Linked DNA regions of Methanocaldococcus jannaschii DSM 2661. Each later gene encodes a partner of the first gene's protein in a complex. Each region holds a gene or a part of one and is shown in the gene's direction. Other genes may lie near its edges. The genes, in order: cgi121 and MJ_RS06035.

Region 1 (17,754 bases):
TACTCGCCCATGGGCGATTACTATACCTCAGAGTGGAGCTTCACTACGTTCAGCCCCACTGTAGTTAAAAACAATTAAGCTTTTACCGGTCTTATTGGTTTTAAAGGAACTTTTCCTTGTTTAATTTCTTCATAAGCTATTTTCAATGAGCTATCACATTTTGTTTCTATTGTTGCATATGCTCCACTTGATATCTGCAAACTTCTCGCTCCCAATATCCTTGCAATCTCAAATTTTGTTAATTTCAATATCTCACCTCTGAAATATATAAAATATCAAATGGTGGGGCCGCCGGGACTTGAACCCGGGTCGCACGCCCCCCAAGCGCACAGGATATCCAGGCTACCCCACGGCCCCGTTAAAAAGAATAATAAGTTTAAAAATCTAATTATAGATATCTCTCGTCATGAGCTATTATTTCATCAATAATTTCTCTTCCATCCTCTCCTATTCTGTAAGAGATAAACATTCTTCTACAGCAGTATTTTTTAATGCCTAAATCATCCAAAACATCTTTTGGATTCTCTCCTTTTAAAATTCTCTCTTTGTACTCTTCAAAAACTTCAGCGATAACATTACCACAGGAAAAACATCTAATAGGGAACATCATGTTTCTCACCCAAAATAAAAGAAAAGATAATATCTTTCCAAAAATTGTAAAATAAATTTATCTGTATGACTTTTGTCTCTTTGCTCTTGGACCCTTTGTTGACCTACTTGGTTTGTGTGGTTCGGTTCTTCTTGCATCGCTAACCAATAATGTTCTGTCGTAAGCTAAGAACTTGTCTCTCAACTCTTTGCTACCTGTAAATTCAACAATAGCTTTACCAATAGCTGTTCTTGCAGCATCCATTTGTCCCATTACTCCTCCGCCTTTAACTGTAACATCAATATCCATTTGGCTAATAACTTCCTCTCCAGCTAATAAAATTGGTTCCATTAACTTCATTCTCTTATATTTGGGCTCAATTAACTCAATAGGTATTTTGTTTATTCTTATTCTTCCCTTCCCTTCTCTTGCTACTGCTCTCGCAATAGCTCTTTTTCTTTTACCAACTGTTATAACAATTTTTCCCATTTAATCACCTCAGAACTTCGCTCCTAAGTGTTTGCTTAACTCAGCTAATGTTATATATTTGGTGGTGTTTAATTTGTGGCTTATTTTTTCATCAACTGTTAAGTTTTTAGGATTTCCAACATAAACTTTAACTCTCTTAAATGCCTCTCTTCCTTTTGGTTTTTTGTATGGAAGCATCTTTCTAATTGTTCTTCTTAATATATCATCTGGTCTTCTTGGGAATTTCGGCCCAAATCTTCTTGGGTTAGCAACGTTTTTCTTCTCTCTTTCCTCTTGGTAGGTTTTTATAATCCAGTCCTTGTTACCTGTAATAACTACCATCTCAGCATTTACAATAACAATTTCTTCTCCTCTCAAAACTCTTTTTGCTACTTCTGAAGCCAATCTTCCCAATATCGCTCCTTCAGCATCTATTACTGTCATAACTATCACCGTGTTTTAATCCAGTTTATATTTACGCCATAATTTTAACATTTGAACCTTTTGGATTTCTTTTTATTAGCTCTTCAATTGTTATTGCTTCTCCTCCAGCTTCTTTAATTAATTTTTTAGCTGTTTCTGAGAATGCAAATGCAGCAACGACAACCTTGTGCTCTAACTTCCCAGCTCCTAAAACTTTACCAGGAACTAAAACAACATCTCCTTCTTTTGTGTATCTGTTTATCTTACTTAAATTTACCTCTGCTCTCCTTCTTCTTGGTTTTGCTAACCTTCTTGCAATATCCTTCCAAATCTTTGCCTGATTTTTATAACTTTCCTGCTTTAATATCTCAATTAACTTAACCAACCTTGGGTTTGTAGCTGTTATTTTCTTTGCCATATATATCACCGTGTTTTCCTTCAAACCTTTTATAATTATTATAAGGTTTGACAAATAATTAGAATGAAAATGGTTTTTTATTGTTCAATCATTTCTAACTGTTGTAAGAAACTTTCAGCTTTATTTTTTAGTATTTTAACAGCTTCTTCTAAGATTTCTTCAGCTTCCATTTGTCCAAATGTTTCAACGAAAAATTCTACTTCATCATCAGCAATTTGTTTATAGACAGCATTGCATGGTTGCCATTTTGCATGAACCTTTCCAATGCCAGGAATTGCTTCACATTCAATCTGTATTCTTTGCCCTTTTCCTAATTTAACAATTGGAATGTTTTTAAAAGCAACTTCTCCATTTTCAGATTTTAAATCTGATGAATAAACTGTGCAAGGCCCCTCTTTTTCTAAGGTGAATGTTATAACTTCATTCTCTAATAATGGTTTTCCTTTAATTGGAATTAAACCCAATCTATGTGCTAAAATCTCATCATCCATTGATGATGAGTTCTCATATATATAAACATCTTCAATAGCAAAGGTTGGAACTTCAGAAATCATTATTCTCCTAATAGCATTAGAAAATGAAATTGGGGCTTTTAAAGAAAAAATAAATTCCTCCCCAATTCTTGTCTTTCTCTTTTCTTTGATTGTAATCAAAGATTATCACCTTACTTTTTGAACCTCTTCTTAGGTGTTGTTCCATCATGTGGAACTGGTGTAACATCTTCAATTCTTCCAATTCTTAATCCAGCTCTTGCTAAAGCTCTAATAGCAGCCTGAGCTCCAGGTCCTGGGTTTTTCTGCCCACTACCTCCTGGAGCTCTAACTTTGATATGGATGTTTTCAATTCCTCTCTCTTTTAATACCTCTGCCAATTTAAATGCTGCCTGCATTGCTGCGTAAGGAGAACCCTCATCTCTCTGGTTTCTTGTAACCCTCCCACCTGAAACTCTTGCAATTGTCTCTGCTCCTGTAATGTCTGTTGCATGGATTATTGTGTTGTTGTAAGATGAGTAGATATGAACTATTCCCCATTTTTCTTTTTTCTGTTCTGCCATAGTGTTTCACCTTTAATTTATATTTTTATTCTGTCTCCTGTGTCTGTGTTTCTTCTGCTACTAATCCAACAATTTTAGCTCTTTCTGGGTGATTGTCATCGTTGAATGGGGAGTTTTTAGCATAGCTGATTTTGTCTTCTTCTTCAACTGTTACCATGTAGCTTGGAGCAGTTACAACTCTACCATTAACTGCTATATGTCCATGAACAATTAACTGTCTTGCTTGTCTTGGTGTTCTTGCTAATCCTTTTCTAAATACAAGTGTTTGTAATCTTCTCTCTAAGATATCTTCAACGGTTAATGATAAGACATCATCAAGTGTTGGGTTCTCAATTTTTAAGATACCGTATTTTTTTAATACATTGAAAAGCTGGACAGCTTCTTTAGCTCCTTGCTCTGTTCTATCACTAATTAATCTTCTTGCCTGTCTTCTGTATTTTCTTAATATTGTCTCTGCTTTCCAAACTTCTCTCTTTCTTCTTAAACCATACTTCCTACACAACTCTTTTTCTCTCTCAATTCTCTCTTTAATCCATGGATGGTTTGGTGTTTCATAAGTCTTTTTAAATCTTCTCCTTGGGTCTCCCATCTAATCACCTTCAATAATTTTTTGTTGAATGTTATGCTAAGTGTTTCATTTAATAATTTATTTCTTTCTTCTTGAAACTCCAACAGTTGGACCTCTTCTAAATGTACTCTTTGTTCTCTGTCCTCTACATGGTAATCCAAGCTCGTGTCTAATTCCTCTATAACATCTGATTCTCTTCAATCTGTTAATATCTTCCTGTTTTATAATCATTAAATCGCTTTCAATAACGTGTTTATCCTCTCCAGTAACATAATCTTTTCTTCTGTTAAACATCCATGATGGGATTCCAAATTTAGCAGGGTCTGCCAATACTTCTTCAATTTTTTTAACTTCTTCCTCTGTTAAATAACCAGCTAATTTGTTAGGGTCTAATTTAGCAACTCTTACAATTGCCCTTGCCATTGCCTCTCCAACACCGTAGATGTCCTGGAGAGCCATTATTAACTTTTTGTTCCCATCTAAATCTGTCCTTGAAACTCTAATTAAATACTTAAATTCAGAATTTTGCATATTCTCGGTCAAGGTTGCACCTCCATAATTTCGTGTTTTATAGTAAATAGATATTAAAAAATAAAAAGAAGTGGCGCGGAGGGGGGGATTTGAACCCCCGCGGGGCAAAGCCCCATGGGATCTCCAGTCCCACGCCTTGGCCGGGCTAGGCTACCTCCGCTCTGAAACGTGTTTCATTTTTTATATATTCTTTTTATATATTCCCACAATACTCAACGTTATGATTAATGGATACCATATTATATATTATTTTCGGTTTTTAGTAAGGTTAAAGGATAGTTATTAATTTGATGTTGAAGTATTTATATCTAATCCTTAAAATAATTTACAATGGAACTTTCGTAGGAATAAATGTTCTATGGAATAATAATGCCTTTAGGCATTTAAATGCCTTTAATAAAATATACAAACTGCGAAAGTTCTATTACAATATAAAAATTTAAAAATTTATGCTGATGGTGTCATTATGTCAGTAAAGGTATCTGAATATATGACAAAGAAGGTTGTTACTGTTTCAAAAGATAATACAGTTAAAGATGTTATTAAATTGTTGAAAGAGACTGGACACAATTCATTTCCTGTGGTTGAGAATGGAAAGCTAATAGGGATAGTTTCTGTTCATGATATTGTAGGAAAGGATGATAATGAGAAAGTAGAAAATGTAATGACAAAAAGGAAAGATATGGTTGTTACAACTCCTGATGCCAATATAATGGATGTTGGTAGAATAATGTTTAGAACTGGTTTCTCAAAATTGCCAGTTGTTGATGAAGAAAATAATTTAGTTGGAATTATATCTAATATGGATGTTATCAGGTCTCAAATAGAGAAAACCACGCCTAAAAAATTGGAAAATATAATCAAAACTTATAAAAGCTTAGGTTACAATTTGAGAGTTGAAAAAGAAGAGGTAGATGTTAATAAATTGAGACCAACACAGAATAAAATACACGCTGATGAGCTGGTTGGCAGAATGTATGAACTAAAAAAAGGTTTGGCAGAGCCAATAATTGCAATAAAAACAAAAAGGGGAGATTATTATATATTGGTAGATGGACATCATAGGGCAGTAGCAGCGTATAAAATGGGAGTGCCGAAGTTGGATGCCTATGTAATTTATTTAGACACTGATAAAAAGCTTGGTATAGAAAAGACAGCTGAGATTATGAATTTAAAATCACTGGAGGATGTTAAGATTGTTGATAGTGATGACGAAAACAGTGTTAAGGTAATAAAATACAACAAAAATGGAGTATTGGGATAATTATGATAATTAGGGGAATAAGAGGGGCAAGGATAAATAATGAAATTTTTAATTTAGGTTTAAAGTTTCAAATTTTAAACGCTGATGTAGTAGCTACAAAGAAACATGTTTTGCATGCTATAAATCAAGCAAAGACAAAAAAACCAATAGCAAAGAGTTTTTGGATGGAAATTTTGGTTAGAGCTTCTGGACAGAGGCAGATACATGAGGCAATAAAGATTATTGGAGCTAAAGATGGGAATGTTTGCTTAATCTGTGAAGATGAAGAGACTTTTAGAAAAATTTATGAGCTTATTGGTGGAGAAATTGATGATTCTGTTTTGGAAATTAATGAAGATAAGGAAAGATTGATTAGAGAAATTTTTAAGATTAGGGGTTTTGGAAATGTTGTTGAAAGAGTTTTGGAGAAGATAGCTTTAATTGAATTAAAGAAAGAGTAAAGGTGGAAATATGAGAGTTATTGATGGTGGAGTTACAGCCCCTAAGGGATTTAAAGCCAATGGATACAAAGAGGGTAAGTTTGGAGTAGCGATAATTATCTCTGAAAAAGATGCAGTAGGAGCTGGGACATTCACAACAAATAAAGTTGTAGCTCATCCTGTAGTTTTATCAAGGGAGTTGATAAAAAATAGAGATAAATTTAGAGCAATAGTTGCAAATAGTGGAAACGCCAACTGTTTTACAAAAGATGGAATGGAAGATGCTAAAGAAATGCAGAGATTAGTAGCAGAGCTCTTTAATATTAATGAAGATGAGGTTTTAGTAGCCTCAACTGGAGTTATTGGAAGAAAGATGGATATGAACATTATAAAAGATAGAATAAATAAGGTTTATAATTTAATAAAAGAAGGAAACAGCTCAATAAACGCTGCCAAAGCAATAATGACAACTGATACAAAACCAAAGGAAATAGCTGTGGAGTTTGAGGTTAATGGAAAAACTGTTAGAGTTGGGGGGATAGCAAAAGGAGCTGGGATGATAGCTCCAAATATGTTACATGCTACTATGCTTTGCTTTATAACAACAGACATAGAGATTGATAAAGAAAGCTTAACAAATATCTTGCAAAAGGTTGTAGATAAAACATTCAACAACATATCCGTTGATGGAGACACTTCAACAAATGATACCGTTTTTGTTTTAGCTAATGGATTAAGTGGAGTTAATTATGAAGAATGTGGAGAAGAGTTTGAAAATGCCTTATTGTATGTGTGCAGAGAGCTTGCCAAGATGATTGTTAAGGATGGTGAAGGAGCTACCAAATTTATGGAGGTTGTTGTTAAAGGGGCTAAAACTGAGGAGGATGCAGTTAAAGCATCAAAGGCTATAGTTAATTCTTTGTTAGTTAAAACTGCTGTGTTTGGTGGAGACCCAAATTGGGGAAGGATTGTTGCTGCTGTTGGATATAGTGGGGCTGATTTCAACCCAGAAGTTGTTGATGTTATATTGAGCAACTATAAAGATGAGGTTTATTTAGTTAAAGATGGGATTCCATTGGCTGATGAAGGAACTGAAGAGCTAAAAAAGGCCGAGGAGATTATGAAAAGTGATGAAATAAAGATAGTTGTTGATTTGAAGATGGGGGAGTTTGAGAACGTTTGTTATGGATGTGATTTAAGCTATGAGTATGTTAGAATAAACGCTGAATATACAACTTAATGGTTTGTCACAATCTATATAACTAACTGCTTACATAAGAATATAACAACACAAAAAAGAGGATGATGTTATGGAAACGGATATAATTATAGCATCAATTATGATTAGTTTGTTTTTATTGGCTATGGTCTTGGTTGGCTGTTTGTGGTTGTTCTATGCCTCTAAAAAGTTAGAAGCAAAACCTACCCAATAATCTTTTTTATAGCATACTCTATTATTAAGTATATTCCAATTGCTATTATTATCATTATGCTTATTCCAACTATGGCAGAGTTTGGAGCTAAACCCTTATACAAACTAAATAGTATCATCACTATTATACCATAACACATGGCATTAATGGCAGTATCACAAAAATTGGTTAAAATATCAAATTTAGCTTTTTGTTTATTTTTTTAAATCCATTTTAGCCATAAAATCCAACAATCTACCTAAGAAAAACATTGACACCAATAACCACACAACAAACATAATGATGTATAATCCTATTAAATAACCTACTGGAAGCTCAAACACTAAGTAGTAAGCAGTTATCAAAATAATACCATTAGCAAAAACTTTAACTATTGTAGTGTAATACTTTAAATGTCTATCAAATTGTTTAGTTATCATAATATTCACAACTCCTAAGCTTTTGATATGGTTAAGGATATATATTTTTTAGGATTAATAAAAGTTATCTAAGCTAACAGTATCAAAATTATTAGCTTATGTGGGGGGAGGGTTATGTTAAGCCCTGACATGCCTTTAAAAAATTTGGATGAATATGATAGGTTAGGAATAAAGAAGAAGGCAGATGCTATAGCAAGATTTATTGAAAATAGATGGGATTATTTGCAGAAGAATAATATGATAGCCCTTTATGGAAATTGAGGTAGTGGGAAGAGTAGCGTTATAAACCATATTATGAGTAAATTGGATAAAAATGAATTTATTTGCTTAAAATTTGATGCTTGGCTTTATGAAAAAGATGATAATTTGCCTTATTCATTATTGGAGTTTATTTGGGACGAATTAGAAGCTAAATTAAATAAGGACGAAACTATTACAAAAGAAATAAAAGATAAAATTAAAAAATTAGGAAAGAAGTCAGTTAATCTTTGGAAAAACATGGTTTTAGGAGCAATAAATGCAACAAATATTAAAGCAGGGACTTCTCCCATAACAGAACTATCTGGGATTAAAATAAACGCAAGTTTTGATGGAAGCAAATTTGTTGGATACGTAGTCAATGCATCAAAAGAAGACGAAAATGAAGAAGAATCTTACCATAAAAAAGTTAAAGAATTACAGAATTGTTTTAAAGAGTTATCAAAAACACTTGCCGACAATGGTAAAAAATTAATTATTTTTATTGATGAACTTGATAGGTGCGAAGCAGAGAATATTTTAAATTTATTGGCATCAATTAAGTTATTCTTTAGTTTAGGCGGAGAAGATGAAGACGAAAACAAAAATGATGATGAAATAAAAATATTGTTTATTTTGTAGCTGTTGATAAAGATGCTGTTTCTAAGGCTATTAAAACAAAATATAAAGATATTATAAAAGCAGAAGAGTATTTGGAAAAGATTTTTAATATTTCATTTAGTATGCCAAAATCTTATGAATTAAAGGATTTTATTAAACAATATGATTTCTTTAATGATGATAAAATTGCTGAAAAGCTTGAGAGATTCTTTAAAGCTATCAATTTTACGAATCCAAGACATTTGAAGAAGGTTTTAAATAAATATGCAATCCTTATTGAGTTTAAAAATTCTAAAATTGATAACGAGAGATTAATTCCTGAAATAATAAGAATTGAAAATGGAGAAAGAAAAAGAAAAGGATATTTATTTGATACAGTTTTTGTTTTGTATTTTATAATTCTTTATGAGTTTTATTATGGGAAATATTTGGAGGTTAAGAGGTATAAATGTAGATTACAAACAAATACAGGATTACAATCTTATTTTGAACGTTATTCTTTATTATCTCAAATTATGAAAGTAATAAAAAATAGAAATGCTAATGACATGGATAGAGTCATCACCAATTTAATGCTGTTGTATTCACAACTGGGCTATAGATATAACTATGAAATTAAAGGAAGAAAGTTTTATAAATTAGTAATAAACAGGGAAATTAGAGATAAGGATTACAATATAGCCAATGAATTAAGTATAGAATTAAAAGAAGCCGGAATCACAGTAGATTTTTGGGAATATATTAAAAACAACTATGAAGATTTAATAGAAGAGAATTATCCAAATCCTTATCCATTTACAAATCTCTTTAAAATGGTAGAAACCTATTTATAAAATCTTTTATCCAAATAAGTAAATATCCCCTATTAATAAAAAAAGAAAGGTAAAGAATTTACTTGATTGGAACGAACATTGAGCTTCTTGTAGCTCCCATACCAGGAGCTCCGTGCTGAACTGGTTTTCTTGTTAATGAGAACTCTCCTAAGTAGTGTCCAATCATTTCTGGAGTTACTTTAACTTCAACGAACTCTTTTCCGTTATAGACACCAAAGGTTAATCCAACCATATCTGGTGTTATAACAAAGTCTCTGCAGTGTGTTCTTATAATTCTTGGTTCTTTACCTTTGTTTAATAATCTTCTTGCTTTTTTAATTTTCATAGCTAATTTTTTCTGTTGTGGGGTTAAACCTCTCAATAATGTTCTTCTCTGTCTTGCAGGCAACAACTTTGCAAACTCTCTTAAAGGCATTTGTTGAAGTTCTTCTAATGTGTATCCTCTGTATCTAAACTCTATCTTTTTTGAAATTACTTGTTTTTTCTTTTTAATTCTTCTTCTCCTTGCAGATGCCATATTTAGTCACCTTAAATTATTATGTGTTTTGTTTGTGTTTATTTTATCTAATTTTATTCAAAAACTTAATAAATAAGAGAGGAAATTATTTCCTGACTCCAGTTCTTCTTGCAGATATATGTCCAACCTTTCTTCCTGGTGGAACTTTCTTTCTTGAAACAGTAGTTGGTTTTCCAGTGTGTTGGTGTCTTCCTCCACCGAATGGGTGATCGACAGCGTTCATTGCAACTCCTCTAACTCTTGGCCACTTAACTGCCTTAGCTTTCATTGCGTGATACTTCTTACCAGCCTTAACGAATGGTTTCTCTTTTCTTCCTCCACCAGCAACAACTCCAATTGTAGCTCTACACATTGAGTGTAAAGCTTTGATGTGTCCTGATGGCAATTTAACATAAGTTCTTTCTCCATCGTGTGTCAATATGTGTGCATAACAACCTCCTGCTCTAACTAATTTTCCTCCATCTCCTGGAACTGTTTCTATGTTGAAGACAGGAATTCCCTCTGGAATAGCTCCCAATGGTAAGATATTTCCTGGCTTTATTTCTGCAGAGACACCACACTCAATAATATCTCCAACTTTTACACCTTCTGGAACAACTAACAATCCTTCTTCTCCTGTTTCGTATTCAACTTTTGCAACTGGAGCACTTCTTCCTGGGTCGTGTAATATATCAACAATTTTACCTAAAACTTTTCCTTTTTTCTCTAATTCATCAAATCTTCTGTATTTTGCTTCTCCCCTTCTTTTGTGTGAAGGGCAAGTATATACTGAAGAACCCCTACCTCTTCTTTGAGAGATTAATCTTTTTCCCATCTTCACCACCACTTGTGATAAATTTTTAAGTGTTTCAATTATTTAAAAATTTATTTAATTTAGTAGATTCCTAAGCTTGCTGCTATTTTACTTGCGTCATATCCTTCTTTCAACTTAACGTAAGCTTTCTTTTCCCCTTTTGGTGTTATTAATGTATTTACTTTCTCAACTTCAACATCAAACAACTCTTTCATAGCTCTCTTTATATCCTGCTTTGTAGCTCTCCTATCAACGTAAAATACTAATTTGTTTTCCTCTTCAATCATTCTAACAGTTTTTTCTGTAACTACTGGAGCTTTTATTACATCGAAGGCATCCATTTTTATCCCCTTGTTTCTGCATTTTTATTTTATTTATTCAAATCTCTCTTTTAATTTCTCTAATGCACTTTCAGTCCATACGGTTAATCTTCCAGCAACTCCCCCAGGAGCTAAATGGATAATTCCCAAATCTTTAGCAGTTATAACATCAACTCCTGGTAAGTTTCTTGAAGCCAATATAGCGTTGCATTTATCTCCAACAACAACTAAGATACTTCTTGGTTTTTTGTATTTTCTTCCTCTCATCTTACCTTTTCCAGCTCTAATCTTAATTCCGTTCTTAGCTCTTATAACATCATCACTGATTCCTAATTTTTCAAATACTGCAAATACATCTTTTGTTTTTTGCAACTCTTCAAATGAACTTTCAACAATAATTGGGAGATTTTCAGTCTCAAAGACATGTCCTCTTTCTTTAACTAATTCAGGGTTTGCTGTAGCTGCAATAGCACTCTTTATTGCTTTAATTCTTTCTTTTTTATTTACTCTTTCCCATAATATTTTCTCAACTTTTGGTGGGTGTGCTCTTCTTCCACCAACTGCTTGTGGAACTCTTGCAGCCCATCCTTGTGGAACTCTATCTACTCTTGCCCTACCGTGTCCTTTACCAATGTTTTTAGCACTTGTTCTTAATCCTGCCAATGGGTCTGAACCTTTTGGCTGTAATCTTGCTGTAAATGCAGATAAGAAAGCTCTCTTAATTAAATCTGGTCTGTATTCTTCTTCAAATACTGCTGGTAAGTCAATTTCTTTTACTGCCTCTCCATTTAAATTATAAACAACAGCCTTCATTATTATTCACCTTCTCTCTCAATTATTTTAAAGTATTTTATTTACTTACCTTGCTTTGATGTTGTACTTATGTATGTAATTTCAGGTACTTTGATTAATGGCTCCTGTGGTCTTATAGCTCTTCTTAATACAATTAATCTCTTTGCAGGCCCTTGAACTGAACCTTTTAATACAACATAGTTGTTTCTTATAACCCCGTAGTGTAAGAATCCACCTTTTGGTGTAATTTCATCCCCATTGTTTCCAATCTTTAATATTCTCTTGTTGTATTCAGTTCTTTGGTGGTATCCCATTTGACCTGGCATTGGAACACTCCACATAACCATCTTTGGTTGCCATGGACCAATAGAACCAACGTGTCTTCCTACTCCTTTTCTTGCGTGCTTACCAAATTGTATTTTAACTCCCCATCTTTTAACTTGTCCTTGGAATCCTTTACCTTTTGTAACTCCAATTGTATCGACTAACTCTCCTTCTTGGAAGACATCTGTAATGTTTAACTGCTTACCTAAAATCTCTTTAGCGTAGTTTAATCTTTCTTCAATATCTTTTCCTCCAATTCTAATTTCTAAGATTTCTGGTTTTTTCTTTGGAAGGCATGTTAATTTTGGATTTGTATGAACGAGAACTCTAACATCTTCAATTTTGTCTTTTAATGCTTCTAAATCTTCAACGGTCTTTCTGTCTTCTTTTTTAGGGAGTTTAATTTTTCTTTCTAATTCTTTGTCTAAGTTGTCTGCCCAAACTTCTGTTAATGTTGTTAAGTAGTTTCTTTCATTTCTTCCATAAACTCTTATAGCACATACGTTGATTGGTGGAGCTTCTAATATTGTGATTGGAGTAAATACCTCCTGTCCAGCATTTGGACTTTTTGGATTATCTTCTTTAATAAATGCATGGCTCATTCCTGCTTTATATACTGGAAATGCCTGTAACCTTACTGTATCCTCTTCTGGCCAGCTTCTAATTCTTGGAACTGGTCTTTTTGCTCTTTTTCTTGGACTGAATGCTAATGAACCTCTTCTTGGTCTGTTAATATTTAACCCCATAATCTAACCTCCAGCATATTTATTGATATCTTTAAAATCTTTTATTTGAGTGTTTTGTTTGGTTTAATATCTAAATAGCTTTTTTATAGTGTCTTTCAAAACTTTTGAAATAACTAAGGTATTAATGAACGCCTTAAAGGCGTTCAATGTTCCTTAAATTAATTTTATTGATTTTGGAAGACACTATATTTTGCAAACCTGTCATTGCCCTACCCGGGCTTTTCAGGTTTGCATTATTTGAGGTATAAATTAATAACGGATTAGTGTAATAAAAGAAAAGGAGTGTATAAACAAATACTAACAATAGGGTATATAAAATTTTTGGTGGTAGCAATGGATGAGCTAAATTATCTAATAAACTACCTTGCAAATAAAGATAGTGTTAGAGAAGAAATTTTAAAGTTATCAAGGGAAATAACAAGAGATTGTGCAATGTTAATTAGAAAAATTCACAAATCAGACGATAAAGATGAGTTTAAAGACAAATTAAATGAGATATCAGAAAAAATTAAAAAACTAAATAGTTTAGCAACATTCCCAGAGTTTGTTGGATATTTATCTACCCCTCAACAGGAATTTGTTGAGGCATTATCTTTGTATATGATAAAGTTTGATAATAAGATTCCAAGTTTCAAAGAGCTTGATTTTATTAAAGAAGAGAACTACATCTTAGGATTAGCTGATGTGATTGGAGAGTTGAGGAGAGAGGTATTAGAGGCAATGAAAAATGATAATTTAGCAGAGGTTGAAAGGTATTTCAAATTTATGGAAGATTTATATGAATTTTTAATGAACTTTGATTATTATCACGTAGTGGATAATTTGAGAAGGAAGCAGGATATTAGTAGAGGAATCTTAGAAAAAACCCATGGAGATATTGTTACTTTTATTCAAAATCTTAAGCTTAGAGAACATTTAAAAAGAGTTCAAATAGGACTTTCGCAGGAATAAATCTCTATAAGGAAAATGATGCCTTTTAGGCATCTAAATTCCAAATTCAATATATAAACTGCGAAAGTCCTATTCAAGAGTAATTATTCAATAGGGAATCTTAATAAACCGGCTATTCCTCCTAAGGCTTTTAATTGCTTTCCAGCATCATGTTCAGAGGAAACGATAACTACCTTCCCACCCATCTCTTCAGTAGTATCTATTATTTTTTCTATCTCATGATTTCTTACTAAGCTATCTGAAACTAATAATGTGTCTATAGCTGAATATTCTAAAGCTTTTTTTACTTCATCAATACCATAAACAGCCAATCCCTTTTTAGCAATCTCTTCCAAAAGCTTTTCTATCAATTGTGTTTCTTTTGCAACCCTTGATTCAGCATATATTCTATTAATAATTCCTCTTTTAATAACCTCATTTAATCCAGCTCTTGAGGTTGTTGATATGCTCTCCACAACTATTTTATTTTTAAGCTCTGGGTATTGAGAGGAAATAAAATTATAAAAGCTATTTTTTGCAAATCCTGGCCCTGCGACCAAAATATTATCAACATCATACTCTGACAAAACCTTAGCTATTTCATGATAATACTCTTTTTTTAACTCTTCGTTAATTTTATAATCCAATTTTTTTGAAGTGTGAGATTTTATTGAGCAAATTTCTTTTATGCTGTAGTCTCTAACTTCAAAGATATCTGCTTCTTCATCATCCATAACAACAACTAAAACCTTAGGTCTTTTAGATGATTCAATAGCTTCCTTTATTCTCTCTATCTGCCATTTTTTCCAATTTTTTTCAATTGAAAGCTCATCAAATGGTTTAATTTCAATTGTATGATGACTGCCAAGGGGAACATCGTCTGGGCCATGAATTATAGTTCCTAAAATTCTAACTCTTTTCGTGTTTTCATCAAATTCTACGTTTTTTACTTCAATTCCTAAAAACATTTTTCTTTTGGCTCCTCTGTCTGCTCTAATAACGTCTCCTTTATCCTGCACTCTTCTCTCAGTAACTGCAAATATCTTATCTCCTTCTTCAATAATGTTATATAAGACCCATAAATCATCTAAGTTTTCAGGCATAAGCTTAATAATATTTTTCTGTGGAATTTCTTCTATAATTTTCATTTAGCTCCCTCCAACATCTAAGTCCCCATTTTCAAGGATGTATATTTTAAATTTCTTTTTAACTGTTCTTTTTTCTATAAATTCTGAAGCATTTTCTTTTATAAGCTCAATGAGCTCTAAGGTATTGTATTTCACTTTTATACCTTCTTCATCAGCTTTTTTAAATACAATATCTGGAATTTCTAAAACATCAGTCCCTTCTTCAATTTCAATAGATAGTGGAGCCATTATCCTATTATAAATCTTTATTGTGTTATATGCCTTCTTTATATTTTCTTTTGCCCTTTTTTCAATCATACTTATGTTGGCTCTACTTGTTCCAAGCATTTTTGCTATTTCTTCTTGGGTTAATCCTTTTTTTCTCAATTTTAAAACCTTAATTTGTGTGTCTGTTAAGAATGAATCCTCAACCATGCATAACACCAAATAATTATTTTGGTGGTAATTTCTTATAATTAACATTATATTAAACATTTATATAAGCTACCTTATATAGATTATATTTGGTGAAATTATGGATTTAGAAGAACAAAAGAAAGCAGTAATTGAGAAATTAATTAGGGAGGGGTATATAAAAAGTAAAAGAGTAATTGATGCTCTATTAAAAGTTCCAAGGGAGGAATTTCTTCCAGAGCATTTAAAGGAATATGCGTATGTAGATACTCCATTAGAGATTGGTTATGGGCAGACTATTTCAGCCATTCATATGGTTGGAATGATGTGTGAGCTTTTAGATTTAAAGCCAGGAATGAAAGTTTTAGAGATTGGGACTGGTTGTGGTTATCACGCGGCAGTAACTGCTGAGATTGTGGGGGAGGATGGTTTAGTTGTTAGTATTGAGAGAATTCCAGAATTGGCTGAAAAAGCAGAGAGAACTTTAAGGAAATTGGGATACGATAACGTTATTGTAATAGTGGGAGATGGAACTTTAGGGTATGAGCCATTAGCCCCTTATGATAGGATATATACAACTGCAGCAGGTCCAAAAATCCCAGAACCATTAATAAGGCAATTAAAAGATGGGGGAAAGTTATTAATGCCTGTTGGTAGGTATCTACAAAGATTAGTTTTAGCTGAAAAGAGAGGAGATGAGATAATAATAAAGGACTGTGGGCCAGTGGCATTTGTTCCTTTAGTTGGTAAAGAAGGATTCCAAGGGTAAAATGATAATAAGATAAATTATTATCTCTTTTATTTTATTCTGTTTTATTTTTGAGTGGATAGTTAATGACATATTAACTAAGATTAAAAATGAGAAACAATTTTAATTAGAGCCAAGATAATAAAATTTCATAATATATATTTTTATGGTGAAATAATGCTTTGGAGAGATGTTTGTGAAATATTTAATAAAATTGAAAAAACAACAAAAAGGTTGGAAAAGAGAGATTATTTTATAAAATTAATTGACATGGTTAAAGAGAAAGGGAAGCCAGAGGATTTAAAAAAGATTTGTTATATGGCTATAGGGAGGGTTTATCCCGAATACGATGAGAGAGAGTTAGGAATTGGAGAAAAACTTTTAATAAATGCTGTTACATCTATAGGAATTAAGAAAGATGAATTGTTAGAGAAAATTAAAGAGACGGGAGATATTGGATTGGCAATAGAGCAATTAAAATCAAAGATTAAGCAAGCATCTTTATTTTTTCAGCCATTAACTGTAGATGAGGTTTATGAAACCTTAAAGAGGGTTGGGGAGATAGAGGGAGAAGGTTCTCAAAAGAAAAAGTTGAGGTTAATAAGTAGTCTCTTTTTAAGAGCTTCACCAATAGAGTGCAGGTATTTGGCAAGGTTAATTTTGGAAGATATGAGGATAGGGATGAATGTTCCAACTATATTAGATGCTTTGTCAGTTTATTTCAATGTTCCAAAGGAAAAACTTGAGAAGATATATGCTATAACCAATGATATTGGGCTTTTAGCTGAGAAATTATTAATGGGAGATTTAGAAAGTGAGGAGCTAAAATTAAAATTATTTAGACCAATAAAACCAATGTTGGCTCAATTAACTCCTTCAATTGAAGAGGCATTATTGGAGATGGGCAGAGCTCAATTTGAAACAAAGTATGATGGAGCAAGAGTTCAAATACATAAGGATGGAAATAAAGTTAAGATATATAGCAGGAGATTGGAGGATGTTACAAATGCCCTTCCAGAGATTGTTGAGGCGGTAAAAAATATTAATGTAGATAAATTAATTGTTGAAGGGGAGTGTGTAGCTATAGATAAACAAACAGGAAAGCCAAGACCTTTCCAAGATATACTTAGAAGATTTAGGAGAAAGTATGATATTGGAAAGATGATGAAGGAAATAAATTTGAGAGTTTATTTGTTTGATATTCTTTATAAAGATGGAGTATCATTTATAGATGAGGAATTTGAAAAGAGAAGAAAAGTTTTAGAGGAAATTGTTGGTTATGAGAATGATTGGAGAACTGAAAGAAAGAGGATAGAGAAAGAGCTTAAATCAGATAAAATAATTGATATATCCTATAAATTAGTCACAAACGATGCAAAAGAGGCAAGAGAATTTTATAACTGGTCTCTATCTATTGGGCATGAGGGAGTTATGATTAAAAATTTAAAGGCTCCTTATACCCCAGGAAGTAGAGTTAGAACAATGTATAAATTTAAACCAACTCTTGAGAGTTTAGATGTCGTAATTACAAAGGCAAAGAGAGGGATGGGGAAGAGAAAGGATTGGTATGGTTCATTTGAAATATGTGTTAGAGATGAGGAAGGGAACCTCTACCCTATTGGACATGTAGGGACTGGACTAACTGAGGCAGATTTAGAGTTTTTGAAAGAAGAGATTGATAAAATTATTATTAGAGATTTAGGTGAAGAGGTTGAAGTAGAACCAAAGATAGTTATTGAAGTTGCTTATGAAGAAATTCAAAAATC
Region 2 (12,282 bases), 890 kb from region 1 along the record:
CCCCACTTGTTATATAAGCTCCCGCATCCTTCTCGTAGTATATTGGAATTGGCCAGTTTTTAATATTCTCTGGGATTTCAACAATATATTTCTCTTTCAATTTATTGTTTATCTTTAATTTTCCTTCTTTTTCCTTTTCCATTGCATCAAGCATAAAGAATATAAAATCCTCCTTTTTAACATTAAAAATCTTTGAAAGGGTTTCCCTACTGCAAAGATTTCCAACAACTTCAAATCCATTTACATCTTTTATATAAACTGGTTTTCCATCATATTTTTTTAATATTCTTGAAACTCCAAACTTTTTATCGGCTTTGTCTATTATAATGGGATTAAGTTTATTAATGATTTCTCTCATGATACCACCAAAGTTTTTATAGTTTTTTGCAAAGTAATAAAATTTATTAAGGAAAGTTTAAACGCCTTCCAAAAGGAAGGCGTTCATAAATACCTTTTTATCCTAAAATGTTTTGCAAAAAACTATATATATTTCTTAGCCAATTTTAATATTAATCTTATTCTTTGCTTAATATTTAAAGTGATAACATGCACAAAGAGCAGTTAATGAAACTTCATCAATTTTTTGTTTATGTTGTAAAAGAAATTATGGATGATAATTTAGAAAATACTGACAATGAATGTAAAAAATTATTTAAAATTTATGAGATGTTAGACATTAGGCCCCATCACATTCATCGACTTAAAAGCGAACAAAAAGCAGCGATATTACTGTTATCTGCTTGTGTTGCCAGTTACTTAGCCAATAATATGGATAATGTCCCCAAAAACTTAGCCAAAAAACTTGAAGAAAACGCTTTTAAACATTTAAACAGTTGTAAGAAAAACATTATTATATTAGAAGAAAATGAAAATAACGGTGAAAGTGCTGAAAAGGAAGAATAATTTAAAGGTGATATTTTTATGTTTGACCCAAAAAAATTTATTGATGAGGCAGTAGAAGAAATAAAACAGCAAATTAGTGACAGAAAAGCAATAATTGCCTTAAGTGGAGGGGTAGATAGCTCCGTCGCTGCCGTCTTAACCCACAAAGCAATTGGAGATAAATTAACAGCTGTTTTTGTTGATACTGGATTGATGAGAAAGGGAGAGAGGGAAGAAGTTGAAAAAACTTTTAGAGACAAGTTGGGATTAAACTTAATTGTTGTAGATGCAAAGGATAGATTTTTAAATGCCCTAAAAGGAGTTACAGACCCAGAGGAGAAGAGAAAGATTATTGGAAAGTTATTTATTGATGTCTTTGAGGAGATTGCTGAAGATATAAAGGCAGAGGTTTTAGTGCAAGGGACTATAGCCCCAGATTGGATTGAAACACAAGGGAAGATAAAGAGCCATCATAACGTTGCCCTACCTCACGGAATGGTTTTAGAGGTTGTTGAACCATTGAGAGAGCTTTATAAAGATGAAGTTAGATTGTTGGCAAAAGAATTAGGGCTACCAGATAGCATCGTCTATAGACAACCATTCCCAGGGCCAGGATTAGCTGTTAGAGTTTTAGGGGAGGTTACAGAAGAAAAGCTAAACATCTGCAGAGAGGCAAATGCAATAGTTGAGGAAGAAGTTAAAAAAGCCAACTTAGATAAAGATTTATGGCAATACTTTGCCGTTGTTTTGGACTGTAAAGCAACTGGAGTTAAGGGAGATGAAAGGGAATACAACTGGATTGTCGCCTTAAGAATGGTTAAATCATTGGATGCTATGACAGCACACGTTCCAGAGATTCCTTTTGATTTGTTGAAGAGGATTAGTAAAAGAATTACATCAGAAATTCCAAATGTTGCAAGAGTAGTGTTTGATATAACTGATAAGCCACCAGCTACAATTGAATTTGAATAAAAAAACTTTTTTAAACTTTTTTAGTTTATTATATTGACATTAACTATTTAACTATTTTGGCAATTTAAATATTATAATAGTATAATTGAGTGATAATATGATTTGCTTAGGATTAGAAGGAACTGCAGAAAAAACTGGGGTAGGGATTGTTACCTCTGATGGAGAGGTTTTATTTAATAAAACTATCATGTATAAACCCCCAAAACAGGGTATTAATCCAAGAGAGGCTGCTGACCATCATGCTGAAACATTTCCTAAGCTTATAAAAGAGGCTTTTGAAGTAGTTGATAAAAATGAGATTGATTTAATTGCATTCTCCCAAGGGCCGGGATTAGGGCCGAGTTTGAGGGTAACTGCAACCGTAGCAAGAACTTTATCTTTAACATTAAAAAAACCAATAATTGGGGTTAATCATTGCATTGCCCATATAGAGATTGGTAAGCTAACTACAGAGGCAGAAGACCCTCTAACTCTATATGTTAGTGGTGGAAACACCCAAGTTATAGCTTATGTCTCAAAAAAATATAGGGTATTTGGAGAGACGTTAGATATAGCTGTTGGTAACTGCTTAGACCAGTTTGCAAGATATGTGAATTTGCCACATCCCGGGGGGCCTTATATAGAGGAATTGGCAAGGAAAGGGAAAAAGCTTGTTGATTTACCTTACACTGTTAAAGGCATGGATATAGCATTCTCTGGATTGCTAACAGCGGCTATGAGAGCTTATGATGCTGGAGAGAGATTGGAAGATATCTGCTACTCCCTACAAGAATATGCCTTCTCAATGCTAACTGAGATTACAGAAAGGGCTTTAGCTCACACAAATAAAGGAGAGGTCATGCTCGTTGGTGGAGTAGCGGCAAATAACAGATTGAGAGAGATGCTCAAAGCTATGTGTGAGGGTCAGAATGTTGATTTTTACGTCCCTCCTAAGGAGTTTTGTGGAGACAATGGAGCTATGATTGCATGGCTTGGTTTATTGATGCATAAAAATGGAAGATGGATGAGTTTGGATGAAACAAAGATAATTCCAAATTATAGGACTGATATGGTTGAAGTTAATTGGATAAAAGAAATTAAAGGCAAGAAGAGAAAGATTCCAGAACATTTAATTGGTAAGGGGGCAGAGGCAGATATTAAGAGAGATAGCTATTTAGATTTTGATGTAATTATTAAGGAGAGAGTTAAAAAAGGCTATAGGGATGAGAGATTAGATGAAAATATAAGAAAGAGTAGAACTGCAAGAGAGGCAAGGTATTTAGCATTGGTTAAAGATTTTGGTATCCCAGCTCCATACATATTTGATGTTGATTTAGATAACAAGAGAATTATGATGAGTTATATCAACGGAAAGTTAGCTAAGGATGTTATTGAGGATAATTTAGATATTGCATACAAAATTGGAGAAATCGTTGGAAAACTGCATAAAAACGATGTAATTCATAATGACTTAACTACATCCAACTTTATATTTGATAAAGATTTATATATCATTGATTTTGGTTTAGGAAAGATTTCAAATCTTGATGAAGATAAGGCAGTTGATTTAATCGTCTTTAAAAAGGCTGTGTTATCAACTCATCATGAAAAGTTTGATGAAATCTGGGAGAGATTTTTAGAGGGTTATAAAAGTGTTTATGATAGGTGGGAGATTATACTGGAGTTAATGAAGGATGTTGAAAGAAGAGCAAGATATGTAGAGTAAATATTTAAAATTTTTTAAGTGGTATGATTTTTCCACTTATGAGTAAAAAAAATGTAAAAATAGAAGTATTTATATAATGAGCAAATACTAAAAAATTATTTAAAATCTCTTCTGAGGTGTAAGATATGGTAACAAAGGAAGATGTTTTAAATGCCCTAAAAACAGTTGCAGACCCGCACATGGGAATAAGCATTGTAGATATGGGATTAATTAGAGATGTGGAGGTTGATGATGAGGGTAATGTAAAATTTAAGCTCATTCCTACAAACCCTTACTGTATGAGTGTTATGGCAATGGCTTTTCAGGCAAAGGAAGCAGTTAAATCATTGGAAGGTGTTAAAAAAGTTGAGGTTACTGTAGAAGGGCATGTAATGGAGAAGGACATTAATGAGATGCTTAAAGAGAAAGAATAAAAGTGATTCTTATGAAGAAATTTGAAATTATTCTTTTTTTATTTATAGCCGTTTTAATCTTTGTTTTCGGATATTTTGTTGGAGCATCTCAACCTTTATATTCTGAAAATCCAGTTATCCAATATTTCAAAAATCCAAAACCTTTTACAGTTGAAAATGTAAATATGCCAGTTACTTACTATGGCACGATATGTGGAAAGTATATTGGTTATCAGATAACTCCCCACAATGTCAATGAAGAGGCAAGAAAATGTTTCTATAAATATTTTAAGTTAAAAGATAAAAATCCTAAAGAGGCTGAGAGATATTTAAAAAGAGGACTATTTTTAACAGAGTATCTAATATCTCAAGCAGATAAAGAAACTGCTGAAGTAGATGAAAAGAACATCACTTTTATTGTTTGGAGGTATAATTTTGAATTCCCACTTTATAATCTATCTAAGGGTTGGAGAGGAGCATTATGCCAAGCAGGCTGCTTAAAGACCTTATATTTAGCTTATGAAGCTACTGGAGATGAGAGGTATTTAAATTATGCAAATTTAGCCATAAATGCCTTCAAAGTTCCTGTTGAAAAAGGAGGGTTATTAAAAATCAGAATCTATAAAAATAAAAGCTACTATTGGTTTCCAGAGTATGCATCTGAAAATCCACCCTATGTGCTAAATGGGTTTATCACAGCCACTCTATGGATTGGAGACTTTGGAAACAAAACAGGGAACGCTGATGCTCTATACCTTTACAAAGAAGGTTTAAAATCAATAAAAACATTTCTTCCAATGTATGATGCTGGAGATTGGAGTTATTACGATGCTTTAGGTCATAGATGCAATAAACATTATGAACATCTACATAGACTGCAGATGCTATGGCTTTACAATAAAACAGGAGATGAGATATACCTAAAATACTACAAAAAATGGAGAGAATAGTTACAATTCTAAATCCATATCATAAATCCTCTCTATATTCTCCTTATGGATTTTATAAACACCCTCTTCATCCAAAACTCCCTTCTCAATCAATCTCCTTGTAACTCTTGGGACTGTTTTTATTCCTAAGGCAACTCCTGGCCTTTTTAAATCATCAATATAGTCAGTTTCCATAACAAACCTTAAAGATTTTTTAACAACGTCTTCATTTACTCTTGATGCTAAAATTGAAGGAAAAATACCATATCTCTCTCCCTCCAAAACCATATTCCCACAATGATGCTTAACGACCTTTTCTGGATTCAATCCAACCTCTTTAGCCATTTCAGAAAACTCTTTAAACTGCTCTTCTGTTGAACTCTCAGCATGAATTTGGATTGCACAACCAATATCTTTTGCCAATTCCATACAATATTTTAAAATCTCATTTGATGCTTTCCAAACATCTTCACTTACAGGATAGTGAGGTCTTCCAACTTCACCAATTCCTACAATAAAATCATACTCCTCAACAAGCTTTTTTGCATAATTTAAGGCATCAACAATTCTTTGTTTTGCCTCCTCCAAGCTCATAAATTTCATCAAGTATGTTAGCTCAGCTGGATGAACTCCAACTAATCCAAAAGCTTTAACTGGTGTGTTTTTGTTTATTATCTCAACATCTCTAACTAAGATGTCCATTGATGCTGTTAGGTTTCCATCAAATGTTGGTTTATTTAAAACTATCATTACCTTTCCTCCAGCGTTATAGAATGTTTTAGCTACCTTTTCAGCTCCATAGCCGTGTTTGTCATCAACATGTATATGATTGTCAGTAACAGGCAGACTTTTTAGAACATCCATATTTTCACCAGATTTAATTTAAATTTTTCTAATTATACCTCTGAGCGTATTTCACTAAATTTATACTGCAGATTTATGCAGCTTTAAAATCCTATTTACATCTCTTTCTTTTGCTCTGAATGTTATTATATGCTTGTTATCTTCTAAGATATCTTCAATAATCTCAGTGTTCTCATACAAATAGGATATAAGCCTTGGATTGTCTGTCTCAATAGTTCCGATGGAGAGATTGAGATGCTCTATAATCATCTCCTTAAGTAAATCCATATTTATGTCGTATTTTGCAGAGACAAATATTGGATTCACTATGTATCTATCTAACTCTTCTAAAATTTTTCTCTTTTTTTCCTTTGTAATCTTATCTACTTTGTTAAATACAGTTATTATTGGGGCTTTGCAATTAATTTTACTTAAAATTTCATGATTTACCTTTAATTTTCTTTTAATTTCTTCAATATCATCGGACGCATCTACAACAATTAATATCAAATCGCTGTCTGCACTCTCTTCAATTGTTGATAAGAATGCCTCAATCATAAATGGGGGCAAATCATCAATAAATCCAACTGTATCGGTAACCAATATCTTTCTCTTAATACCTTTTATAGCCCTTGTTGTTGTAGTTAATGTTGTAAAAACCTGATTTTTTGATTCTTTGTTCTCTCCAGTTAATGCATTTAATAAGCTGGTTTTTCCTGCGTTTGTATAACCAATTAAACCAACAGTATCAAATTTAGCCCTTCCTTTCCTTGCTACCCTTCTATGCTCCCTGAGCTTTTCTAATTTTCTTTTTATTGTTGCTATCTCCCTTTTTACCTTTTGGTAGTATTTTTCAACTTCATAATCCCCATATCCTCCAAATCCCGGCTGTTCCCCCATCTTTGCTAATCTTACTTTCTCCCTTGCCCTTGGTAACTCATACTGCAATTCTGCCAATCTAACCTGCAATTGAGCTTCTTTAGTTCTTGCATGCTTATAGAATATCCTTAAAACAAGCTCAATCTTATCAATAACTTCAACTTTAAATTTCTTAGCTAAGTTGTATTTTTGTGAAGGAGTTAAGATATTTCCAACTATAACAATCTCTATATTCTCCTCTTTAATATTTTCAGCGATTCTTTCAACTAATCCACTACCAATTTGATACTTTGGGTCAGCTTTTCTAATTTGAACTATTGTTTTTACTGGGTTATAGAGAACTTCAGCTAATTCTTTAAGCTCCTCTATACTTTTTCTATCAAATTTACTGTCTTTTCTTAAAATTAACAATGCCCTTCTTTTAATTCTATCTCCCCCATTTAATTTTTAAATTTTAAATTGTTAAAATATATTATGGAAATTCAATATATAAATCTTGTCCTTATTAAAAAAGAAAATAGAGTCTAAGTCAATTTATAAAAGACTCATCTTTATAAACAAGCGTTTAAGAAATATGGTTTCGAAGTTATTGAAGACTAAAATATTCAATATATATTGCAATTGTTACAATAGTTTATCTCATTAATAAATTTTTAATAAGCTCATAGTTTCTTGTAAAAAATTTTGTAATAAAAAAAGGCATAAATGAATGCTTTTAGGATGTTCAAATTTCCTTAATTAATTTTAATAACTTTGCAAAAACAACTATGATGGTGAAAAATACAATAGATGTTAAAGAAATATTAAGAGAGTTAGATACAACCAGAATTAAAGACTATCCTTTAATGAGTGGAAAAGAGATTTTGTTGAGGACTAATTTTAAGGGTTGTTGTGGGATGCCTTCACAGATAAGCCAGTTGAATTTAAAGGAACAATTAGAGAGCTGTTAGATAAAGGAAATAGAGCTGAGATAATTGCCACTTTAAATGCTGTTATGAGATGTGCAAAAAAGTTAGTTGAATATTTAAAGAATTAAAACCAGAAAAGATTGGAATTATTGGATTTCAGCCAGCGTTAAAGAGATTGTTAATACCTTTAGTTCTGAAAATGTCATAGTTAGTGATTTAAATCCAGAAAATGTTGGAAAAATAAAATATGGGCTAGTAGCTTTAGCAAGAGCTTTAGTTGTAGAACCGAGGTTATTTTATTAGATAAACCGCTAAATACCTTATTTCTGACCTTCTCTCCGAGATAAAGCTCGGAGCTTCCTTAGCGACAATAAATGGTGAATCCAACTTAAAAGTTAAATTCAAAAATTTAAAAACTTAGTTTTTGCTGTCCAAATTTAACTCCCAACTCATCCAAAATCTTTTTAGCTATTTTTTCTCCAATAATTGAAGCCACTTTTGAAGGGTTGTTTATAATATCCTCAATACTTCTAATTCCAGCATTATACAGCTTTCTTGCTCTAACCCTTCCAATATACTTTATGCTCAACAACTCAATAATATCTTCCTTAGCTCCATATTCTAACCTTATCTCCAACTTCTCTGGAATGTCTGAGCTTTTACCAATTAATTTAGCAATCTCTTTTAATGCATGCATTATCCAAACAGCATTTTCAACCTTATATCTCAAAATCCCTGGTTCAATCTTATATCTCTTTAAAATTTCATCTTCTGGAACTTCATTAATCCAATCATACAGCATCTTAGCTGTTTTAAATGCCTCTAAATCCTCAATCTCAAAGCTTTTTATTCCAAGAGAGTCCATTTCATCAATTAAATTTAACTCTTCAGAGTTATAAACTCTTAAATTTGGCATCATCTCCAAGGTTTTTGAAATTAGGTAGAGATAATAAATCTCTTCTTCATTCTCCATCTCTTCCAATCCATCTATGATGAATTTAGCTGACAATGGGTCTATGTAGAGTTCAGAAACTCTCTTTCCTAATTCTGTTGGCATAAAATCAATAATAAACTCATTCTCTTCCAAAAATCTAATGACTTCATTAATATTTTTAGCAACTTCCCTCAAATTTCCATATTGATGAGCATAGAAGGTATTTCTTATAAACCATTCTAAATCATACTCATCTCTAATCTCTCCAGTAGCAATAAGTCCTAAAAGTTGAGTTCTTAAAACTGCTTGATTTGAGAGCTTTGAATATATTGGCTCTGGTTTTTGCGTCAATGCCTGATAAGCCCTTAAATAATCTCTATCATTCTTTGCTACGATTATCCCTTCTCCATATGGGTCTAATCCTGGTCTTCCAGCTCTTCCTATACATTGTTGGATTTCCATTATTGGGATGTATCTCATCCCTTTATTTGTAAATCTTGTTAAGTCTTTAACTATTGCCCTTCTACACGGTAAGTTCAGCCCAGCAGAGTTATGCACTATAAATCCATTTGCCACAATATAATGGCTGTTGCTTCCATCGTCTGGCAGTTCTATGTCATAGGCATACTTGTCATTTACTTTTATCTTTTTAATTTCTTTAATTCTATCCCAATAAATGTCTCCATCATAGCATTCTTTTTTCCAGCTATATCTCATCTCTTTATGAATTGGCTTACCACAAATTGGACATTTTTCGAGATTTACTAAAAAGTTATACATCTCTTCTAAGTTTTCTTTATCTTTTATGTGTTTATTTAGGAGACTCATTAAAACTCTGCCTTTTTCATTTAAAGAGTAATAATTGTTTCCATTAATTTTTTCTCTTACAATAAAGTCAAAATAAGGATTTTTTCTCTTTGAATAATATTCTTTATAGTTTGTAATTAATTTTTTTCCATCCAATAGTTCAAAAAGTAATTTTACACGTTTTTTATTTAACTCTCTCTGCCTTTTAGTTCTTGGTTTAAACATGGTCAAATCAACACTAAATCCACAATCACACCATATTTTGGCAATCGGAGTGAAGCGGAGAGCTACAAATTCCGAAGGAATTTGTCCAATTTCTTTATTTTTTATGATTTCTTCTAATTTTCTTCTCTTCTCTTCATGTCTTAGTGGGATGTTCTCATAAAATCTTTTTATACTCATAAAATCTCTAATTGTTAATACATAAATGTCTTTACATTTGTATTCTTTGCCATTTGTTGGAGATACCATAGTTTTAGTTTTCTTTTTTCTAATACTGCTATGAATCCCAAATCTTAACAATACAAACTGTAATTGTTCAACCAATTTTTCAGATATTGAATAGAATTCAATGTTTTTTCTATTTAAGTATATATATCCATCACTATCAAACAATCCTGCAATAAGATATGCTAACTTATCCAATGGAAGATTACAAAATGCATCAATGTTTTTGTTATCTTTTGTGAGCATATTTAATTTATTAAAGATTTTTCTTAGTTTTTTCGAGTATATATAATGAGCAACACCTTTTGATATTCTACATTTCAAAAAGTATTTTTTGTGAAGTTCAGAATCATCAAAATTTGGGGGATATTTTGGATTAAATGCAAGGTCTGGAGTGGCTTTAAGAGTATTTTTTTCTATAACTCCGGTATAACCATCTCCTATGAAATATCCAATGAAATAAAGGTCTCCATTAGATAAATCAATATCTTTCTCCTTAACTCTTATTCTATCAACTGTCGCTACATAATCTCCAACTTTTAAATCCTTTGCCTCTTTTTCTTTTAAAGAACCATTTTCTTTAACTAAAAATATATGATTTGGAGTTGTAGTGATTTCTAAACCATTTACTGTTTTTACAACGATGTTGTATTCATGCTGTGGAGTTTTATGGACTTTCCAACCATCTACTGGTTTTATCTCCTTTCCACATAATGCAAAGACTTTTTCGTCTTTATTTAATTCAGTAATTTTCCTAAATCCGCTCTCTTGCAGTATTTCAGTGTTTGCATTTAGGCAGAGTGTAGGAGTGCAACAGATAACCTTAATTAACCTCTTTCTAAACGCATCTTCAACAATCTTTCTATGCTGATAAGTTAAACCAGCATGATGAAAGGCAGAGCCGTTTAAGATGCATTCAGCTAAGGTTTTACACATCTCAGTTGGTGGCTCTAAGATAGATAAAATCTCTTCAGCTATTTCTTTTAATCTTATTTTTTCCTCTTCAGTTAAAAATTTCTTTAAATTTAATTTCTTTGCCTCATTAACGGCATTTCTTTTGGTGTTGCAGAATACTAAACAGCATCCTCCTTCCTTTACACAATCAACAACTAAGTTGTAAATATCGTTATTATCAACTGCCTTTATCTCTCTAATTTCTCCATTTATAAACTCTATGGCTTCATTTTTGTAAATGCCTTTTTTCAACTCAACAGGTCTCCAATCATCAACTATAAGCTCAGCATTAAGCCACTCAGCCAACTCATCTGGATTTCCAATAGTTGCAGATAAACCAATAATTTGTACATTGAACTCTTTTAATTTAGTCAATAAAATCTCTAACGTCCCTCCTCTTGTTTCATCATTAATTAGATGAATTTCATCAACCACAACAACAGAAACATCATTAATCCAGTCAATTTTATGTCTCCATAGAGAGTCAAGTTTCTCAGCTGTCGTTATAATTAAATGATATTTGCTTAAATCCTCATCTTCATCATAATCCCCTATTGATAAGGCTATTCTCAACCCATACCGCTCATATTTGCTTTTAAACTCCTCATACTTCTCTGATGCCAATGCCTTTAAAGGCACTATGAAGATACCCTTTTTGTTTGTAGGATTTTTATTCCCATCCAATAAGTGATTTATTAAAGCCATCTCTCCAATTAGTGTTTTTCCAGATGCTGTTGGAATAGATATTAAAAAATTTTTATTCTTATCCAATAATCCTCTTTCCAATGCCTTTTTCTGTGGTGGCCTTAGCTCTACAATGCCAAAATCCTTTAAAATCTCTAAGATTTTATCCATTCTTATACCTCCAGTTAAATCTTTTCAGCAGAAATAGCTACAAATCCACCTTCTCCATAACCTTCTTTAACTTCAACCTTATCAACTTTATCAATTTCTTTAAAAATCGTTTGTGTGGCTTTTATATTTTTAAATCCTAATTCTTTTAGCATTTCTATAACTTCCTTAGCTGATAAAAAATTTGCATCTTTGTAGAATTTACTTTTTTGCTTTTTTTCTTCATACATCTTTCCTAAAAAGCTATCCCTATCAATAATTCCAATAATTATCTTTCCTCCTCTTTTTAAAACCCTTTTTGCCTCTTCTATCATCTTTTTTGGATTTTCTGCAAACTCTAAGACAGTATTTATTAAAAAAAAATCAAACTCTTCATCTTTGAAAGGCAAATCTTCACCTTTTGCTATTATAACTTTTATTCCTCTCTTTTCAGCTATTTTAGCCATTTCTTTCGATATATCAACACCAATTTTTATATTAAAAGGTTTAGCAAATCTTCCGGTTCCTACTCCTATCTCTAAACCTCTTCCTTTTGGAATATGTCTTTTTAATGCTTCAATCTCTGATTTATAAATAATTTCATTTTCATCAAACCATTTATCGTATTCCTCAGCGTATTTATCAAAAACATTCATGGTTATTCCCCCTTATTACAAATTCTAACATTTTTATAATATTACAAAATTATAAAATATTATCATTGAGGTGATAAATATGGCAACTATAACTATAGATGATGATGTTTATAAAGAATTATTAAAACTTAAAGGTAGAAAGT

Evidence for each region.
Region 2: the proteins of cgi121 (region 1) and MJ_RS06035 are in contact, whole or in part, in a crystal structure (PDB 3ENH), measured with the Methanocaldococcus jannaschii proteins.

What each region holds. Positions count from the first base shown.
Region 1 is NC_000909.1:173,435-191,188, reverse strand. Bases 4,253-7,036 are described here. They hold cgi121 (KEOPS complex subunit Cgi121), read left to right. Parts: upstream 4,253-5,317; coding sequence 5,318-5,755; downstream 5,756-7,036. Other genes in these bases: argJ (bifunctional ornithine acetyltransferase/N-acetylglutamate synthase), read left to right, coding at 5,766-6,974; MJ_RS00975 (CBS domain-containing ParB/RepB/Spo0J family partition protein), read left to right, coding at 4,518-5,315. Also shown: MJ_RS01030 (DNA-directed RNA polymerase subunit K), read right to left, coding at 75-248; MJ_RS01020 (DNA-directed RNA polymerase subunit N), read right to left, coding at 389-610; MJ_RS01015 (30S ribosomal protein S9), read right to left, coding at 668-1,078; rplM (50S ribosomal protein L13), read right to left, coding at 1,088-1,501; MJ_RS01005 (50S ribosomal protein L18e), read right to left, coding at 1,533-1,898; MJ_RS01000 (DNA-directed RNA polymerase subunit D), read right to left, coding at 1,976-2,551; MJ_RS00995 (30S ribosomal protein S11), read right to left, coding at 2,563-2,952; MJ_RS00990 (30S ribosomal protein S4), read right to left, coding at 2,978-3,541; MJ_RS00985 (30S ribosomal protein S13), read right to left, coding at 3,599-4,051; MJ_RS09840 (hypothetical protein), read left to right, coding at 7,045-7,167; MJ_RS09835 (hypothetical protein), read right to left, coding at 7,157-7,285; MJ_RS00960 (hypothetical protein), read right to left, coding at 7,362-7,586; MJ_RS09445 (hypothetical protein), read left to right, coding at 7,701-7,847; MJ_RS09825 (hypothetical protein), read left to right, coding at 8,537-9,277; rpsS (30S ribosomal protein S19), read right to left, coding at 9,336-9,794; MJ_RS00940 (50S ribosomal protein L2), read right to left, coding at 9,880-10,608; and 8 more genes. UniProt on the Methanocaldococcus jannaschii protein: Component of the KEOPS complex that is probably involved in the transfer of the threonylcarbamoyl moiety of threonylcarbamoyl-AMP (TC-AMP) to the N6 group of A37, a step in the formation of a threonylcarbamoyl group on adenosine at position 37 (t(6)A37) in tRNAs that read codons beginning with adenine.
Region 2 is NC_000909.1:1,061,663-1,073,944, reverse strand. Bases 1,372-4,255 are described here. They hold MJ_RS06035 (bifunctional N(6)-L-threonylcarbamoyladenine synthase/serine/threonine protein kinase), read left to right. Parts: upstream 1,372-1,951; coding sequence 1,952-3,559; downstream 3,560-4,255. Other genes in these bases: MJ_RS06025 (D-glucuronyl C5-epimerase family protein), read left to right, coding at 3,984-4,255; MJ_RS06030 (metal-sulfur cluster assembly factor), read left to right, coding at 3,685-3,972; guaA (glutamine-hydrolyzing GMP synthase), read left to right, coding at 1,372-1,854. Outside these bases: MJ_RS06050 (UbiD family decarboxylase), read right to left, coding at 1-358; MJ_RS06045 (UPF0058 family protein), read left to right, coding at 547-903; more of guaA, read left to right, coding at 922-1,371; more of MJ_RS06025, read left to right, coding at 4,256-4,901; MJ_RS06020 (TatD family hydrolase), read right to left, coding at 4,902-5,744; GTPase HflX, read right to left, coding at 5,805-7,013; MJ_RS09750 (hypothetical protein), read left to right, coding at 7,489-7,638; MJ_RS06010 (DEAD/DEAH box helicase), read right to left, coding at 7,920-11,507; MJ_RS06005 (class I SAM-dependent methyltransferase), read right to left, coding at 11,522-12,139; MJ_RS06000 (antitoxin VapB family protein), read left to right, coding at 12,219-12,282. UniProt on the Methanocaldococcus jannaschii protein: Required for the formation of a threonylcarbamoyl group on adenosine at position 37 (t(6)A37) in tRNAs that read codons beginning with adenine.